Regions from separate parts of the Paenibacillus sp. GM1FR genome, predicted to be linked through region 2. Evidence: riboswitches for the same ligand, from Rfam matches in the RefSeq annotation. Region 2 holds a riboswitch; the other holds the start of a gene.

Region 1 (8,062 bases), on a different contig from region 2:
ACGTCCGGAGTAACGGGAGCAACGGGAGCGACCGGAGTCACAGGGGTTACAGGTGCGACAGGCGTAACCGGAACAACCGGGACGGCTGGTGTAACGGGAGCAACGGGAGCGACCGGAGTCACTGGGGTTACAGGTGCGACAGGCGTAACCGGAACAACCGGGACGTCCGGAGTAACGGGAGCAACGGGAGCGACCGGAGTCACAGGGGTTACAGGTGCCACAGGCGTAACCGGAACAACCGGGACGTCCGGAGTAACGGGAGCAACGGGAGCGACCGGAGTCACAGGGGTTACAGGTGCCACAGGCGTAACCGGAACAACCGGGACGGCTGGTGTAACGGGAGCAACGGGAGCGACCGGAGTCACAGGGGTTACAGGTGCAACAGGCGTAACCGGAACAACCGGGACGGCTGGTGTAACGGGAGCAACGGGAGCGACCGGAGTCACTGGGGCTACAGGTGCGACAGGTGCGACGGGAACAACCGGGACGGCTGGTGTAACGGGAGCAACGGGAACGACCGGAGCCACTGGCGCAACAGGAGCTACTGGATCGACAGCAGCTTCTGCCCCTGCGGATTCTTCCTTGTTTGCTAACAGTCAGACAGCGGCATTGGCTCTTCCATTGACCGGTGAAACGACCATTCAGACACTTAATGTACCCGTGGTGGCAGGTCAACGCGTGAAAATCGATAATAGTACACAAGTAGCGGTAGTTGTAGGGTCTAACTGGAGTATCGCATATAACGTTAACCTGAGACGTAACGGAGTTCTAATTAATCAATTGCAGCTCTCACGAACCGGTAATGCTTCGGGAACGTTGAGGTTTCTTTCTTCCAACACCTACGTGGATACTGCTCCTGCAACAACTACTAACGTATATACAGTAAGTATTGAATTTACGACAACTAGTAACGTCACGAGTGCCTCAGCGGAAGTGAGAAATATTAATGCTATTCGCTTCAGTTAAAATAGACATCGGACTTATGGTAATTACACGTTACTTTTGTTGACATATATGATATTGTGCATTACTCTATGGGTATACTTGATCAAAAATTTAGAAATGTACCAATTCGAATCGAATTAAAATAAATACAGCGGATGATAACGAGCGGGAGAGACCTGGATTAGCCGAGCACAATGGCTAGTGTTCAGGCACCGAAGGAGCAAGCTGCTGTGCACCCGGCGCAGTGGTTAATCTCTCAGGTAAATGTACCATCGTTGGACGCAACTCTGGAGAGTGCGCGAACTGCGCCACCCAAGGGGTATATGATCAGTCAGCCCGGTGAACTTGTCTGTAATCGCAGGCAGTTCACCCTTGTCGTGAGACACTGCTGATCGTGAAACTCTCAGGTATCGAGGACAGAGAGAGGGCCTAAGGCCTTCTTCTGTCCTTTTTTGATGTCATCATATCTAAATAAGGGACATTGTGGTGAAACTCCTGGATCGAAATGACGAATACATTTTACAAATATGAATCATGATTAATAATGGAGGGTTACAAGTGCGATTTAAAGATGTTTTCTCAATTATTGGTCCATCGATGACGGGGCCTTCAAGTTCACATACAGCTGGTGCGGCAAGGTTAGGAAGAATTGCTCGTCAGTGGCTGGGATGTACGCCAGATCGTGCCCGGCTGACGCTGTACGGTTCATTTGCAGATACGTATCAGGGGCACGGAACAGATTTGGCACTGATCGGTGGTCTGCTGGATTATGTCACAGACGATCCGCGTATCCCGGATGCAGAGCAATACGCAGAGGAAGCGGGCATGGAGGTTGAGTTTTATACAAGTGGCCTACCTGCTCCTCATCCAAATACGGTCAAAATTGAGTTGTGGCATGGAGAACGTGCCTGCTCCTTAATCGGTGCATCCATTGGTGGTGGAAGCGTATCCGTGCATTCGATGAATGATTTTCGTGTTCAGATTAGTGGTGAGTTTCCAACACTTGTTCTGCGACATGCGGACAAAGCAGGGGTGCTTGCATCGGTAACGTCCACGATCAGTTCATCCGGGGTTAACATCGGGTATATGCAGGTGGACCGGAAAGCCCGTGATGGCGAAGCGCTTACCGCGATGGAAATGGATGGTGTGCCTAATCCTGATATGCTCAAGCGTCTAAGGGAGCTGGACCATGTATTGGACATTCGTGTCATTGATTTGAAGAGAGGAGTTGATTCGGATGCGGTTTAAACATTTGCACGAACTGAATACGATCTGTACAGCAGAATCCAAAACCATTGCTCAGCTGATGATCGAGGAGCAGGTTCAGGAGACCAATACACCGGAAGCGGATGTTGTGAAGCAGATGTCTGAATATTATCAGGTGATGAAGGAAGCGGTACGCAAAGGGTTAACGGAAGATACGACATCACGCAGTGGATTAACAGGTGGAGACGGCAAAAAAATGGCTGAGTACATTCGCAAGGGTGAGACTTGCTCGGGAGATGCTTCCGCACTTGCCATGGCGTATGCCCTGTGTGTATCTGAAGTGAATGCCTCCATGGGCCGGATCGTGGCAACACCAACAGCCGGTTCCTGCGGCATTATCCCGGGTGTGTTTATTAGCTCACAGGAGCGGTTTGGCTGGACGGACGAACATTTGGTGAACGGGTTGTTCTGTGCGGGGGCGATTGGTTATGTTATTGCCAACAATTCATTTATCTCCGGTGCCGAAGGTGGCTGTCAGGCGGAAGTGGGTTCCGCTATTGGCATGGCTGCGGGTGCCATGGTTGAACTGCGTGGAGGTACACCGGAACAGGTTGTTCATGCCGTTGGTTTGGCGTTAAAAAATACACTGGGCCTTATCTGCGATCCGGTCGCAGGCCTTGTTGAAATCCCGTGCATCGTCCGTAATGGACTGGGTGCAGTTACGGCGCTGGCTGCGGCTGACATGGCCCTGGCCGGAGTGCGTAGTGCCATTCCGTCAGACGAAGTCATCGATGTCATGCTGGAAGTAGGCAGTGCGATGCCGAGCCGCCATCGGGAGACAGCCCAAGGCGGGTTGGCCCAGACGCCAACAGGCCGCAAAATGATGCAAAAGCTGGCTAAACCAAAGGCAAAGCGTGCCGAGCCTGAGCAGGAGTCGAAACCAGCGGATTCTGACACAACTACAAGTGGGGCGGACAATGCTCAAGTGGACAAGGGTACTCAGGTTTAAGCTGAACCGGGACCACCGATATATAAATCAGTGACATTATGATGTATAACGGCGAATACAAAAATACAAAAACAAGCGTCCGCGAACCCGAATCCGGGTTATGCAGGACGCTTGTTTTATGCTACCAGATGAAGCGAAGTTAGGATACTTATATTTGACTTCAGATGAATGTGTATTATGACTCTAGTTCTGGCTCACAGCCGTACTCAGTACGGCATATCCATACGCGGGCAATTCAATGGCGAGTACGCCATCTTCCTTGGCAGTACGATGGTTTCCGCCGAATAACTCGGTCCATTCCTCGTCACCAGCCTCCAGCTCGACAATAGCCGTCTCTTCTGATCGATTGAACAGAACCAGAATGCGTTCCTCCTCATTTTGCCGTTCAAATACCAGTTGGCTGCCATCATGACGAGCCTGCAGGAAACGAACGGTGCCTTCTGCACGCAGGGCAGGATGAGCATGACGCAGGGAGATCAGCTTCTGATAAAAGTCGAACAGCTCTCGGTCCTGCTTTGCTTCATCCCATTCCATGCATTTACGGCAACCCGGATCATGTTCGCCATCCATGCCAATCTCGTCTCCGTAATAGATGCACGGAGCACCCATGTAACTGAACTGGAATAACGCAGCCAGCTTCATCTTGCGCTGGTCGCCTTCACACAGCGTGAGCAGCCGCGTGGTATCGTGGCTGTCCAGCAAGTTAAACGCCACTTCGCTGGCCTGAAGCGGATAACGGGATAACTGTCGCCCGATGGAGTTTGCGAACTGTTCGGCGTGCATCGTATTTTTCACAAAGAATGCATTCACGGCATCGGTAAACGGATAGTTCATGGACGCATCGAACTGGTCGCCTTGCAGCCAGGAGGAAGACTCGTTCCATACTTCGCCCAGAATATAGGCATCCGGATTAGCCGCTTTGACTACACGGCGGAAATCACGCCAGAATGCATCGTCCACTTCGTCTGCCACATCCAGCCGCCATCCGTCCGCACCTACTTCCTTGATCCAATACTCGGCAACCTCCAGCAGATAGGCCTTAACCTCAGCATTCTCCGTATTCAGCTTTGGCATATGCGCTTCGAATCCGAAGGTCTCATACGTAGGAATGCCGTCCTTCACGTCCAGCGGGTATTCATGTACATGGAACCAGTCCTTATATTTGGATTGTTCTCCGTTCTTCTGTACATCTACAAACGGCGCAAATGTCTTCCCGGAATGGTTGAACACAGCATCCAGAAGTACGCGAATTCCGCGTGCATGGCACAGCTCGACCAGTCGTTTCACGGTATCTGCGTCACCAAAGTGCCGGTCTACCCGCAGGTAGTCTTCGGTATCGTATTTGTGATTGGTGGTGGCTTCAAAGATGGGGGTGAAGTAGATCGCATTAATGCCAAGATCGCTGATGTAATCCAGATGGTCGATTACGCCCTGAAGGTCACCGCCGAAGAAATTGAAAGGTGTCGGCTCACCACCCCACGGCTCTACCTTTTCCGGACTAATATCCGGGTTGCCGTTGGCGAATCGTTCAGGGAAAATCTGATAGAACACTGCATCCTTAACCCATGCAGGGGGTGTGAATACAGCTCCAGCATGAATATAAGGGAACTGGAACATACGACCCGGATCGTCCGGTTCTTTTTCCTGGAAGTCCGTCTCGGTCATCCAGATCTGTTCGTCTCCGTTTTTGAGCAGAAAAGAGTATTTCAGTCGGTGGTAGGGAGGTTTCACCTCACCCTCGAAGTAATCGAACATGGAGTCAGAGGTGAACTTTGTTAAGGGAACCAGCGCTTTGGTTGCATCCCACGCATATTTATCCCCGGTCAGGGCATGTACCTCGGTCAGATCATTCTTTTTGGCACGCAGGCGCAGATGGATTGTATCTTGGTCATAGGCATAGGCCCAGTTTCGTTTCGGTTGATGATAAATAGCTTCCAGCAACATAATGATTTCCTCCCGTCAGGTGTAGAACTAGTATGTACTTGGTAGACTTGATGGATATGACGTTACCCAAGGTAATGGATAAGCTATAATTAGCATGTGTGGTAACGTAAAGGCTTCAACATTGTTTCAACAAGACATGAATCCATATGTTATAGACAGCTTTTATCATGAAGATGTTCAGATATATCATTAACCCAATGGGGGCAGAAAGGAAACGAATATTCGGATGAAAACCAAACTGTTATATATTGAAGACGATACGGAAATTGCGACTTGGGTCAGAGCCGATCTGGAGGAGCGCGGTTATGAGGTGGTATGGCTCGGCAGTGGTGAAGGTGCAGCGGAGGCTGCTGTCGGTTGTTCACTCATTATTCTTGATGTCATGCTGCCTGGGCTGGATGGATTTACGGTGGGCCAGCGACTGAAAAAAGAACATCCCGCCGTGCCCATTGTCATGCTCTCGGCCAGAACGTCCATTGACGATAAGTTGCACGGTCTTGATTTTGCCGATGACTATGTGACCAAACCATTTCACCCCGATGAACTGGCTGCCCGGATTGAAGTACAACTGCGTAAGGCAGGAACAGCGGTCTCATCGGATACAGCCCTGAAGCTGGATCATCTCTCCATCTATGAGAAGGACAACCGGATCGTCAATGAGGAGACGGGAGATGAGATTATTTTATCGGGAAAACAGTTCCACATCTTCGCCTACCTGCTACGACATATGGGCATGATTCGAACCAAAGAGCAGATCTATGAAGCCGTCTGGAACGAGCCCTATCTGGATGGGGACAAAACTTTAATGGTACATATTCGACATCTACGCGAAAAGCTGGAGCTTGATCCGGCCAATCCTGTAGTTATTCAGACGGTCCGTGGTGTGGGATATCGTGTGAAGAAGCCATGATTCGGTTGTTCAGAGAACGGAAGATCATGAAGGGAGAACGAAGCATGGAGCAAAAGCAATCCGGGCGGCGCAAGCTTCGCTTTGGGCGGTCCTTGATGTCCAGATACATCCTCCTGATCTTGGCGGCTGTATTATTTGTGCCCGTTGTACTTCCGATCATATCCGTTATATATATTGTTGTAGTGAATAACACGGACACGAATATGAACCACGCCGCGCCTTACGGTGATGTTACTAAGATCAGTAACCTCTGGTCACATGAAGCGAAGAACCTGGATGGTGCTTCGGATGAAGAGATTAAGGCCCGGTTGGAGCAATTACATGGCTCGTATCCCAAAGCTTCCATGTATCGTGTGAAAGCGAGCGGTGAGACCCTCTTTATTCTCGGTAGTGAAGATGTAACGCTTCTGAAATCCACGTCGCCGGATGGCAGGACAGACACGACATTGAGATGGTCACTGGATTCCGGGCAAACGGCAGAGACCCGAATTCCAGCCTTATGGAATGTAAACAATACGGTGCAATTCATGAAAGAAGCTTCTTTTCGCGATCCACTGACCGTAGTTGCATATATTGGCGGAGCTGAGCAGGACAAAGGACAGGGATTCATGATCATTGAAGTGCCACGGTCACTTCTGCAAATGAATCAGAGTAACTGGCCGATGGAACTCTTGTATCTTGGTATCGTAATGACCCTCATCTTTCTGATCTTTATCATTATGTCGATTCTCTTCTTCGCACGCATTCGCAAACGACTTATTCGGTTGCAGACGGCCATGATGACCACAGGCAAGGAAGGTCTCCCGCTTCCGGTAGATATCCGCCGGACAGACGAGATTGGTCAACTAGAGGAATCCTTCAATCAGATGGTGCATCAACTGTCCGACAGCCGCCACCGTGAACGCGAAGAAGAACAATTGCGCAAACGTCTCATTGCAGGGCTTTCCCATGATCTGCGCACCCCGCTAACGGTGATTCGTGGACATATGCATGCTTTGCACAAGGAAGAGCTGAGCGAGCAAGGTGACCGTTCATTACATCGCATGGAAGCAAAGATGGAGGACCTCGGCGGGCTCATTGACAACATGTTATCCTACAATTTGCTCACAAGTGGGAAATATACACTGAAGCTGGAAGAGAAAGATATACTTCGGATCGTCAGGGAAACGGCGGCCGCCTGGTACCCGGTCTGGGAGAAAGAGCAATTCGATATTGATATTGACCTGCCAGAGGAACCGTTGATTTGGCATATGGATGAACAGGGCATGCGCCGTATTCTTGATAATTTGTTCCAAAACGTGATCCGTCATGCCGCCAACGGGAAATATATTGGTATATCTACTCAGGAGATTCAGGGTGAGACGGCCATCGTTATTCAGGATCGGGGTCCGGGAATGCAACAGAATTCCGACACAAAAGGCACAGGTCTAGGCTTATCCATTGTAGACCTGTTGATTCGTGAGATGGGTCTGCGCAAGCGGGTAGAAAGTTCCGATACGGGTGTCCAGACATATATCTACAGTGGTAAGGGAAACAGGGAAACAACAAACCGCTGAATTAGCTTTTTTAAACTAAACTTAAACTAGAGACTACTTTGGCTTTAACCTTGGAAGGTTACGATAGTTCTGAGGTGATCATACAGTGAGTGAAAATATTATTCAAACGGCTAATCTATGGAAAACATACCGGGACCGTGCAGCGGTCCGTGAACTTGATCTGCATATTAAAAAGGGAGATATCTACGGCTTCCTCGGTCCCAACGGCGCCGGCAAAACAACAACGATTCGCATGCTTCTCGGCTTGATTAAACCAACCAAAGGTGTGATCCGTGTCTTCGACAAGGATATCCGCAAGGATCGCATGGATATTTTGCGCCGTGTGGGTTCCTTGGTCGAATACCCGTCCTATTACGGCCATCTGAACGCAGTAGAGAATCTGGAAACTTTGCGCCGCATCATCAATGTACCAAAATCCAGAATTGCTGAAGTGCTGTCCATTGTAGATCTGACCAAGGATGCCAAACGTTCAGTGAAGGGGTATTCCCTTGG
Region 2 (8,062 bases):
ATTCCGCGTCCGAAGAAACAGTAAGCAAGTAAGATACCAAGTCCCGGACCCGGGTTTGATTCAAGCATGTATAATACGGATTTCCCTAATTCTCTCGCTTGATCTGTTGCAATTGGTGTAAGAATCCCGTGGTTGATTGCATTGTTCAGGAACAATACTTTACCTGGTTCAATGATTAGGTTGACCAGCGGCAGCAAACCAAGATTCATTAAGCCCTGTACACCGGCAGATAATACTTTGCTAATCGCTTCTACAGCAGGCCCGATGCCCAGTAGCGCAAAAATCCCCAAGATCCCGCCAATAATACCAGCTGAGAAGTTGTTAACCAGCATTTCAAATCCGGCTCTAATTTTACCTTCAATGGATTTATCGAACTTTTTGATAATCCATGCTGCCAGTGGTCCGGCAATCATGGCACCGAGGAACATCGGAATATCACTACCCACGATGACCCCGATGGTCATAATGGCACCCACGACACCACCACGCTGACCATGCACCATCGTACCCCCGGTGTAACCAATTAACAGTGGCAGCAAATATTTGATCATCGGATCAACTAGCTGTGCAAGTGTCTCGTTAGGGAACCAGCCTGTTGGAATGAACAGAGCCGTAATTAATCCCCAGGCGATGAACGCTCCCATATTTGGCATGACCATACCACTCAGGAATCGGCCAAAACGCTGAACACCAACCCGTAGCCCACCTTTGGAATTGGACGATTGGTCCAAATTACTCATTGTATTATCCTCCTTGGATCAAGTGATTATGATTTATGAAAGGGGTATCATTTCTCCCCTGCTGTAATCCTAAGCGAGAATGCTCTCCTGTTCAATGAAATGAAAGCGTACTTTCGTCATGAACAATGATGACAACATTAGGTTATGTAATCGTTTTACTTGATGCATAATGGCTGAACCCATTGGTACACAAGGATTTTCTTGCCTATGACTTTTGTCATTTCCAGAATCATTTTCTAAACTATAGCTTGGTCCAATCAGGTGATTTACATCCACAATCTGCTTCAATCCACATTCAAAACCATTCTTGGAAAGCACAAAAAACCTGTGCAAGCATCCGGCTCACACAGGTCGAAACAATATGAAGCTCATATCATTTAATTATAAAATATATGTTAATAAGTACAAGTTCGTTGATACTATTCTTCCGTATGTTTCCGATACGCGTCTGCATTCATCAATGTAGACAATGCTGCTGTCAGATCTCCCTCAACACGGATCTCAATCATCCAGCCTTCCTCGTAAGGAGAGCTGTTCACAAGTTCAGGGGAGTCCTGCAACGAATCATTGACTGCAGTAATTGAACCTGTGACGGGAGAGAACAAGTCCGAAACCGTTTTGACCGATTCGATCGTTCCAATGATGTCCTCTGCTTTTACATTGGTTTCAAGGTCAGGCAATTCCACAAACACAATGTCACCCAGCTGATGCTGCGCGAACTCGGTAATGCCAATACGTACAGTATCCTCCCCTACGGTTTGCACCCATTCGTGCTCTTCACTGTACAGGAAATCACTTTTCAATTCGCTCATCGATATCCGCCTCGCTTTTCATTAATGAGTACATGCGTTCTTTGACCTTAACCTTTTTCCCAGAACATAGCGTATGACATTTTTGAATCAAATGTCAAGATACCTCACAATTTATTTGCTGAACACCTCTAAATCCTGTAACCGGATTACACTCTTTCTTCATATACTGGTGAATATTAGAATAGTAAGCGTAGTCTTTTTAAATACACGAACAATAAAATAAAAACTAAATTAAATATTCGGTTTTAAATAATTATCTATGATATCGTTCTTGACATCAGTAGTGGATTCACGTTTTAATGAGAGGAGTAAATGTGTTTATTGGACTATGTTATACCCGCGGATGAATGTAAAGGGAGAGATTACCCGTGACACCCGATTCGGGATGTACATGAGGTAACGCCGAAGGAGTAAACCACCGATAAGCGGGGGTGAATCTCTCAGGCAAAAGGACTTTTACGGGACGCAACTCTGGAGAGCATCTATTCGCCCTGTGCGGGCGTTATGATCACCCAAGGGGAAACCTGCTGCGCAACGCAGCGGGGTAACTCTCAGGTACAAGGGACAGAGCCTTAGAATACAGCGTGCTACTTGGCATGCCGATTCTTTGGCCTGTCCTTTTCCTTTTTCCCAAAAAACGAAAAACAGGATGTAGAACGGCGCTGCCATAGCTGCCCTTACCATACTTATGTGATGAAAATATCTAGCTGAAAATTTAAAAACACCCTGGTTCATTGATCCACGATTGTATATCCGGCCGGCTGACGGCCCATGACGAGGTGATTTGATGTCCGATTTGCTTAGAACACCACTCTTCCCACTGTATCAGCAATACGAAGGCGTACGGTGCATTGATTTTGGAGGCTGGGAGCTTCCGGTACAATTTAGCGGAATCCAGAAAGAACATGAAGCAGTACGCGAGCGCGCGGGACTGTTCGATGTATCCCATATGGGCGAATTCACAGTACAGGGTGAGCAGGCTGAAGTTTTTTTGCAACAAATGATGACCAATGATGTGACCACGCTGGTTCCCGGTCAAGCCCAGTACACCCTGATGTGTTATCCAAATGGCGGTGTGGTGGATGATCTGCTCGTGTATAAGCTGGAAGATCAGCATTATATGCTTGTGGTTAACGCCTCCAACATCGACAAGGATTGGGCGTGGCTGCAAGAGCACTTGATCCCCGGCGTAAGTATGACCAACGATTCGGAGCAAACGGCGCTGCTCGCCTTGCAAGGTCCACTGGCTGTAGACATTATCGGGAAAGTTACAGATACGGATGTAAGCTCGATTGAACCGTTTCGTTTTGTGCAGGATGCTGAAGTATGTGGAGTAAAATTACTGTTGTCCCGTACCGGATATACCGGTGAAGATGGCTTTGAACTATATGTTCCTGCGGACCAGGCTGCTGTGGTCTGGAATGGATTAATGCAAGCCGGTGAAGGTCACGGACTTGTACCGACAGGCCTCGGTGCTCGGGATACACTGCGCTTTGAAGCAAAGCTCCCTCTGTATGGACAGGAATTGTCGGCAACTATCTCTCCACTCGAAGCTGGCGTTGGCATGTTTGTGAAGCTGAATGCCGGACCTTTTATAGGACACGAAGCCTTGTTACAGCAAAAAACTAACGGGCCCGCCCGCAAACTGGTCGGCATCGAAGTGTTGGAGCGCGGTATTCCCCGCCCCCACTATCCGATTTACGCCGAAGGCGTACAGATTGGTGAAGTGACAACAGGCACGCAATCACCTACATTGAAGCGTAATCTGGGGCTTGCCCTCATCGACAGCAAATACGCTGCGCTGGGAACCCCGCTTGAGATTGAGATCCGCGGCAAGAAACTAAAAGCCGAGGTCGCGAAGACCCCTTTTCATAAACGGACACGTACGTCGAAGACACCTACTCAAGGAGCTGATCAAGCATGAGCAAGCACCGTTATATTCCCATGACTGAGCAAGATCAGAGCGCCATGCTCGCAACCATCGGTGTGGATACGCTGGAGGATCTGTTTCAGGACATTCCGCAGGAGATCCGTTATCAGGGCGAGCTGCCCGTATCCTCCAAACTTGATGAATATGCGCTGACACGTCACATGTCCAAACAAGCCGGCGCCAACGCCAATTTTGAAACACACGCCAGCTTCCTCGGCGCAGGCATATATGATCATCATGTTCCTTCCGTCATCAATCATGTCATTTCCCGTTCCGAGTTTTACACTGCCTACACACCTTATCAGCCTGAGATCAGCCAAGGTGAACTACAGGCCATTTTCGAATTTCAATCCTACATCTGTGAATTAACCGGTATGGCTGTAGCCAATGCCAGCATGTATGACGGCGCAACAGCTTTTGCGGAAGCCGGTAATCTCGCCGCAGCAGCAACACGTCGCAAACAGCTTATCGTATCCCGTACCGTTCATCCGGAAGCCCGTCAGGTATTGCAGGCATATGCGCACGGACTCCGTCTGGAGATTGTCGAGATTGGTTATAAGGATGGCGTCACTGATTGGGATGCCCTGCAAGCAGCCATATCCGACGATACCGCTGCTGTCATGATCCAGAGTCCGAACTTCTTTGGTGCCGTGGAAAATGTGAAGCAGGCTGCCGACCTCGTGCATGCGCACAAGGGCCTGCTCGTTGTAAGTGCCAACCCGCTATCGCTGGGTCTGCTGGAAGCCCCAGGCAAGCTGGGTGCCGACATCGTTGTAGGTGATGCGCAGCCCCTCGGCATCGCCGCTTCACTCGGCGGTCCAACATGCGGATATTTCGCTGTATCCCAGCCTCATATGCGCCGAATTCCTGGCCGAATCGTAGGCCAGACCACGGATCGCAACGGCAAGCGTGGTTTTGTACTCACACTGCAAGCACGTGAACAGCATATCCGCCGCGAAAAGGCGACATCCAACATCTGTTCCAACCAAGCTTTGCTTGCACTCAGCGCATCTGTGTATATGTCCATCATGGGTAAACTGGGTATGATCGATGTCGCGGATCTGAATTTGCAAAAGAGTCATTACACCCTGAATACATTAACTGCAATTCCTGGAGTTAGCCTTACTTTTAATGCACCAACATTTAATGAATTCGTGATTAAACTTCCTGAAGGAACAGACGTGAATGCTCTTCAGTTGAAACTGCTGGATGCGGGCTTTATTGGTGGCTACGAACTTGGACGTGATTATCCGGAGCTTGCCGGACATATGCTGATTGCTGTTACAGAACGGCGCACTAAGGAAGAGATTGACGAATTCGCACGAGCATTGGAGGGATCGCTGTGACTCAGGAAACGACGACAACGACAACATCGGTACAAGGACAATCGGAAGCGAGTACAGCTGTCTCCACTTCGGCTCAATCTGTGTTAGAAAAATTCAACGCACAGACCTTATCTCCTGCTTCGGAACAATCATTGATTTTTGAACTCAGCAGCCCTGGACGTGTCGCTTATTCCTTGCCAGAATGTGACGTTCCTCGCCAGTCTGCCGATACGTTGATTCCCCGGGAAATGCTCCGTTCGGAAGCAGCGGCACTGCCGGAAGTGTTTGAGGTAGATGTTATTCGACACTATACCGCTCTGTCCCGCCGCAACTTCGGCGTAGATAACGGATTCTATCCACTGGGCTCTTGTACGATGAAATACAATCCAAAGATTAATGAGGATGTTGCCCGTTATAACGGTTTTGCCAAAATCCATCCGTACCAGCACGAATCCAGCATTCAAGGTGCACTAGAACTGTTATATACGTTGCAAAACGACCTTGCAGGTCTGACAGGTATGGACGCTGTGACCTTGCAACCAGCCGCTGGTGCCCATGGAGAATGGACTGGACTTATGATGATTCGTGCCTACCACGAAGGTCGTGGCGAACAACGTACCAAAGTCATCGTGCCTGATTCCTCTCATGGTACCAACCCGGCAAGTGCAACCGTTGCAGGATTTGAGACTGTGACAATTCCGTCCCGTGCAGACGGACTGGTCGATCTGGACGCGCTCCGTGCGGCCGTTGGTTCCGATACGGCAGCATTGATGCTGACCAACCCGAATACACTTGGTTTGTTCGAGAAAGACATTCAGGAGATTGCATCCATCGTACACCAGGCTGGTGGCTTGTTGTATTACGACGGAGCCAACTCCAATGCCATTATGGGCATTACACGTCCGGGTGATATGGGCTTTGACGTGGTGCATCTGAACTTGCACAAAACGATGAGTACACCTCATGGCGGTGGTGGACCAGGTGCCGGACCAGTTGGTGTGAAGAATCGCCTGATTCCATTCCTGCCTAAACCAATGGTGATCAAGAATGATGATGGTATGTATGCATTCGATCGTGAAGGCGATCAATCCATTGGCCGGGTGAAAGCCTACTACGGTAACTTCGGTATATTGGTACGTGCCTATGCCTACATTCGTACCTATGGACCGGAAGGATTGCGCCGTGTATCTGAATGTGCGGTACTCAATGCTAACTATATGATGGCCCGTCTCGCACCTTACTACGAGATTCCGTATCCGGGTGTATGCAAACATGAATTTGTCATGTCTGGTCGGGGGTTGAAGCAATATGGTGTACGCACACTTGACGTTGCCAAACGATTGCTTGATTTTGGATATCACCCACCTACGGTGTACTTCCCGCTCAACGTGGAGGAATGCATCATGATCGAGCCGACAGAAACCGAAAGTAAAGAAACGTTGGATGGATTCATTGATACGATGATACGGATTGCCAAAGAAGCGGAAGAGACACCTGAATTGGTCCTGAACGCACCTTACGGAACACCGGTTACTCGTCTTGATGAGACAACCGCGGCACGCAAACCTGTACTGAATTGTGCTTGCAGTTAAGCACTAAGTGTATTACTAATCATGCTCTTGCTGATGTTAACTACACCAGTAAGAGCATTTTTTTGGCTAGACATTACAGGACCTTTCTCCTCGTACTCCCCTTCTAATTCCTATACGTTCGAGCAACAAAAAAAGCCAGTACCCGCTGTAACAGCGGATACCGGCAAAATCGCTGCATCAATGCAGCTCATTATCGGAAAAAGAAAAACCTCAAATCCGGAGGAAACCCCGGCAAAATTACGCTTGAATGCTTTGAACCAATTCAACAACTTGTTCAGCCGTTTGCATATCCAGAGCTTTAGCAGCCAGTTCCTGCATATCCGCACGGGACAGCTTGGTGATCTGACTACGAGCTGGCAGAATGGAGGTTGCGCTCATGCTGAACTCATCCAATCCAAGACCAAGCAGCAATGGAATTGCTGTTTCGTCTCCTGCCATCTCACCACACATGCCAACCCATTTGCCTTCACGATGCGCTGCATCGATAACCATTTTAACCAAACGCAAAATGGCTGGGTTGTAAGGCTGGTACAGATAAGCCACTCGTTCGTTCATGCGGTCAGCAGCCATCGTGTATTGAATCAGATCGTTCGTTCCGATACTGAAGAAATCCACTTCTTTGGCAAATTGATCCGCCAGAACTGCAGTCGAAGGAATTTCGACCATGATTCCGAGTTGAATGCTGTCAGAAACAGCAATACCTTCAGCAACCAGCTTCTCTTTCTCTTCGAGCAAGACAGCTTTTGCTTCACGGAATTCACCGAGTGTTGCGATCATCGGGAACATGACACGCAGGTTTCCATGTACGCTTGCACGCAGCAATGCACGCAATTGTGTACGGAAGATATCCAGACGGTCCAGACACAGACGAACTGCGCGGAAGCCGAGGAATGGATTCATTTCTTTTGGCAGATCCAGGTATGGAAGCTCTTTGTCTCCACCGATGTCGAGTGTACGAACAACAACAGGTTTACCTTCCATTTTTTCCAGTACCGCTTTGTAAGCATTATACTGAATGTCTTCGGAAGGAAGCTTGTCTCTGCCCATGTACAAGAACTCGGTACGGTACAGGCCTACAGCCTCGCCGCCGTTTTCCAGAACACCCGTTACATCATTTGGTGTACCGATATTGGCTGCAAGTTCAACATGAACGTTGTCCACTGTTACCGTTGGCTCATCACGAAGTTTTCTCCACTCTGCACGTTGTGCATCATACTGTTCCTGTTTGGCACGGTATTCAGCAATAACTTCATCAGTAGGGTTAACCAGTACGTGACCATCCAGACCGTCAACAATAATCATATCGCCTTGTTTCGCTTGAGCCAAGATGTCCTTGGTTCCAACAACAGCCGGAATCTCAAGAGAGCGAGCCATAATTGCCGAGTGAGAAGTACGTCCACCAATGTTAGTTGCAAAACCTTTAACAAATTGGCGATTCAATTGAGCCGTGTCGGAAGGTGTTAGATCCTCCGCAAGCACAATCACTTCTTCATTGATCTCAGCCGGACTCATGAAGTCGATACCAAGCAAGTGATTTAGCACACGTTTGGTAACGTCACGCATATCTGCTGCACGTTCCTGCAGGTATGCACTCTTCATGTTCTCAAACATGGAGATAAATTGCGATGCCGTTTCGTTCAAAGCAAATTCTGCATTGATCATG

Evidence for each region. A riboswitch is a leader RNA that binds a small molecule or an ion and turns the genes downstream of it on or off. The one in region 2 is predicted to bind glycine.
Region 1: linked by a shared signal. The riboswitch ahead of sdaAB (L-serine ammonia-lyase, iron-sulfur-dependent subunit beta) and the one ahead of gcvT (glycine cleavage system aminomethyltransferase GcvT) in region 2 are both predicted to bind glycine.

Annotation. Positions count from the first base shown of each region.
Region 1 is NZ_MKZL01000027.1:35-8,096, forward strand. Features, by position in the region: partial or broken gene PAEAM_RS19150 (collagen-like triple helix repeat-containing protein) at 1-966, shown strand, start outside; glycine riboswitch at 1,102-1,226, shown strand; glycine riboswitch at 1,231-1,367, shown strand; gene sdaAB (L-serine ammonia-lyase, iron-sulfur-dependent subunit beta) at 1,504-2,193, shown strand; gene sdaAA (L-serine ammonia-lyase, iron-sulfur-dependent, subunit alpha) at 2,183-3,160, shown strand; gene PAEAM_RS19165 (alpha-glycosidase) at 3,344-5,104, opposite strand; gene PAEAM_RS19170 (response regulator transcription factor) at 5,331-6,014, shown strand; gene PAEAM_RS19175 (HAMP domain-containing sensor histidine kinase) at 6,041-7,570, shown strand; gene PAEAM_RS19180 (ABC transporter ATP-binding protein) at 7,656-8,062, shown strand, end outside.
Region 2 is NZ_MKZL01000044.1:85,557-93,618, reverse strand. Features, by position in the region: gene PAEAM_RS22920 (PTS mannitol transporter subunit IIBC) at 1-740, opposite strand, end outside; gene gcvH (glycine cleavage system protein GcvH) at 1,160-1,552, opposite strand; glycine riboswitch at 1,896-2,018, shown strand; glycine riboswitch at 2,022-2,122, shown strand; gene gcvT (glycine cleavage system aminomethyltransferase GcvT) at 2,340-3,476, shown strand; gene gcvPA (aminomethyl-transferring glycine dehydrogenase subunit GcvPA) at 3,473-4,828, shown strand; gene gcvPB (aminomethyl-transferring glycine dehydrogenase subunit GcvPB) at 4,909-6,399, shown strand; gene ptsP (phosphoenolpyruvate--protein phosphotransferase) at 6,637-8,062, opposite strand, start outside.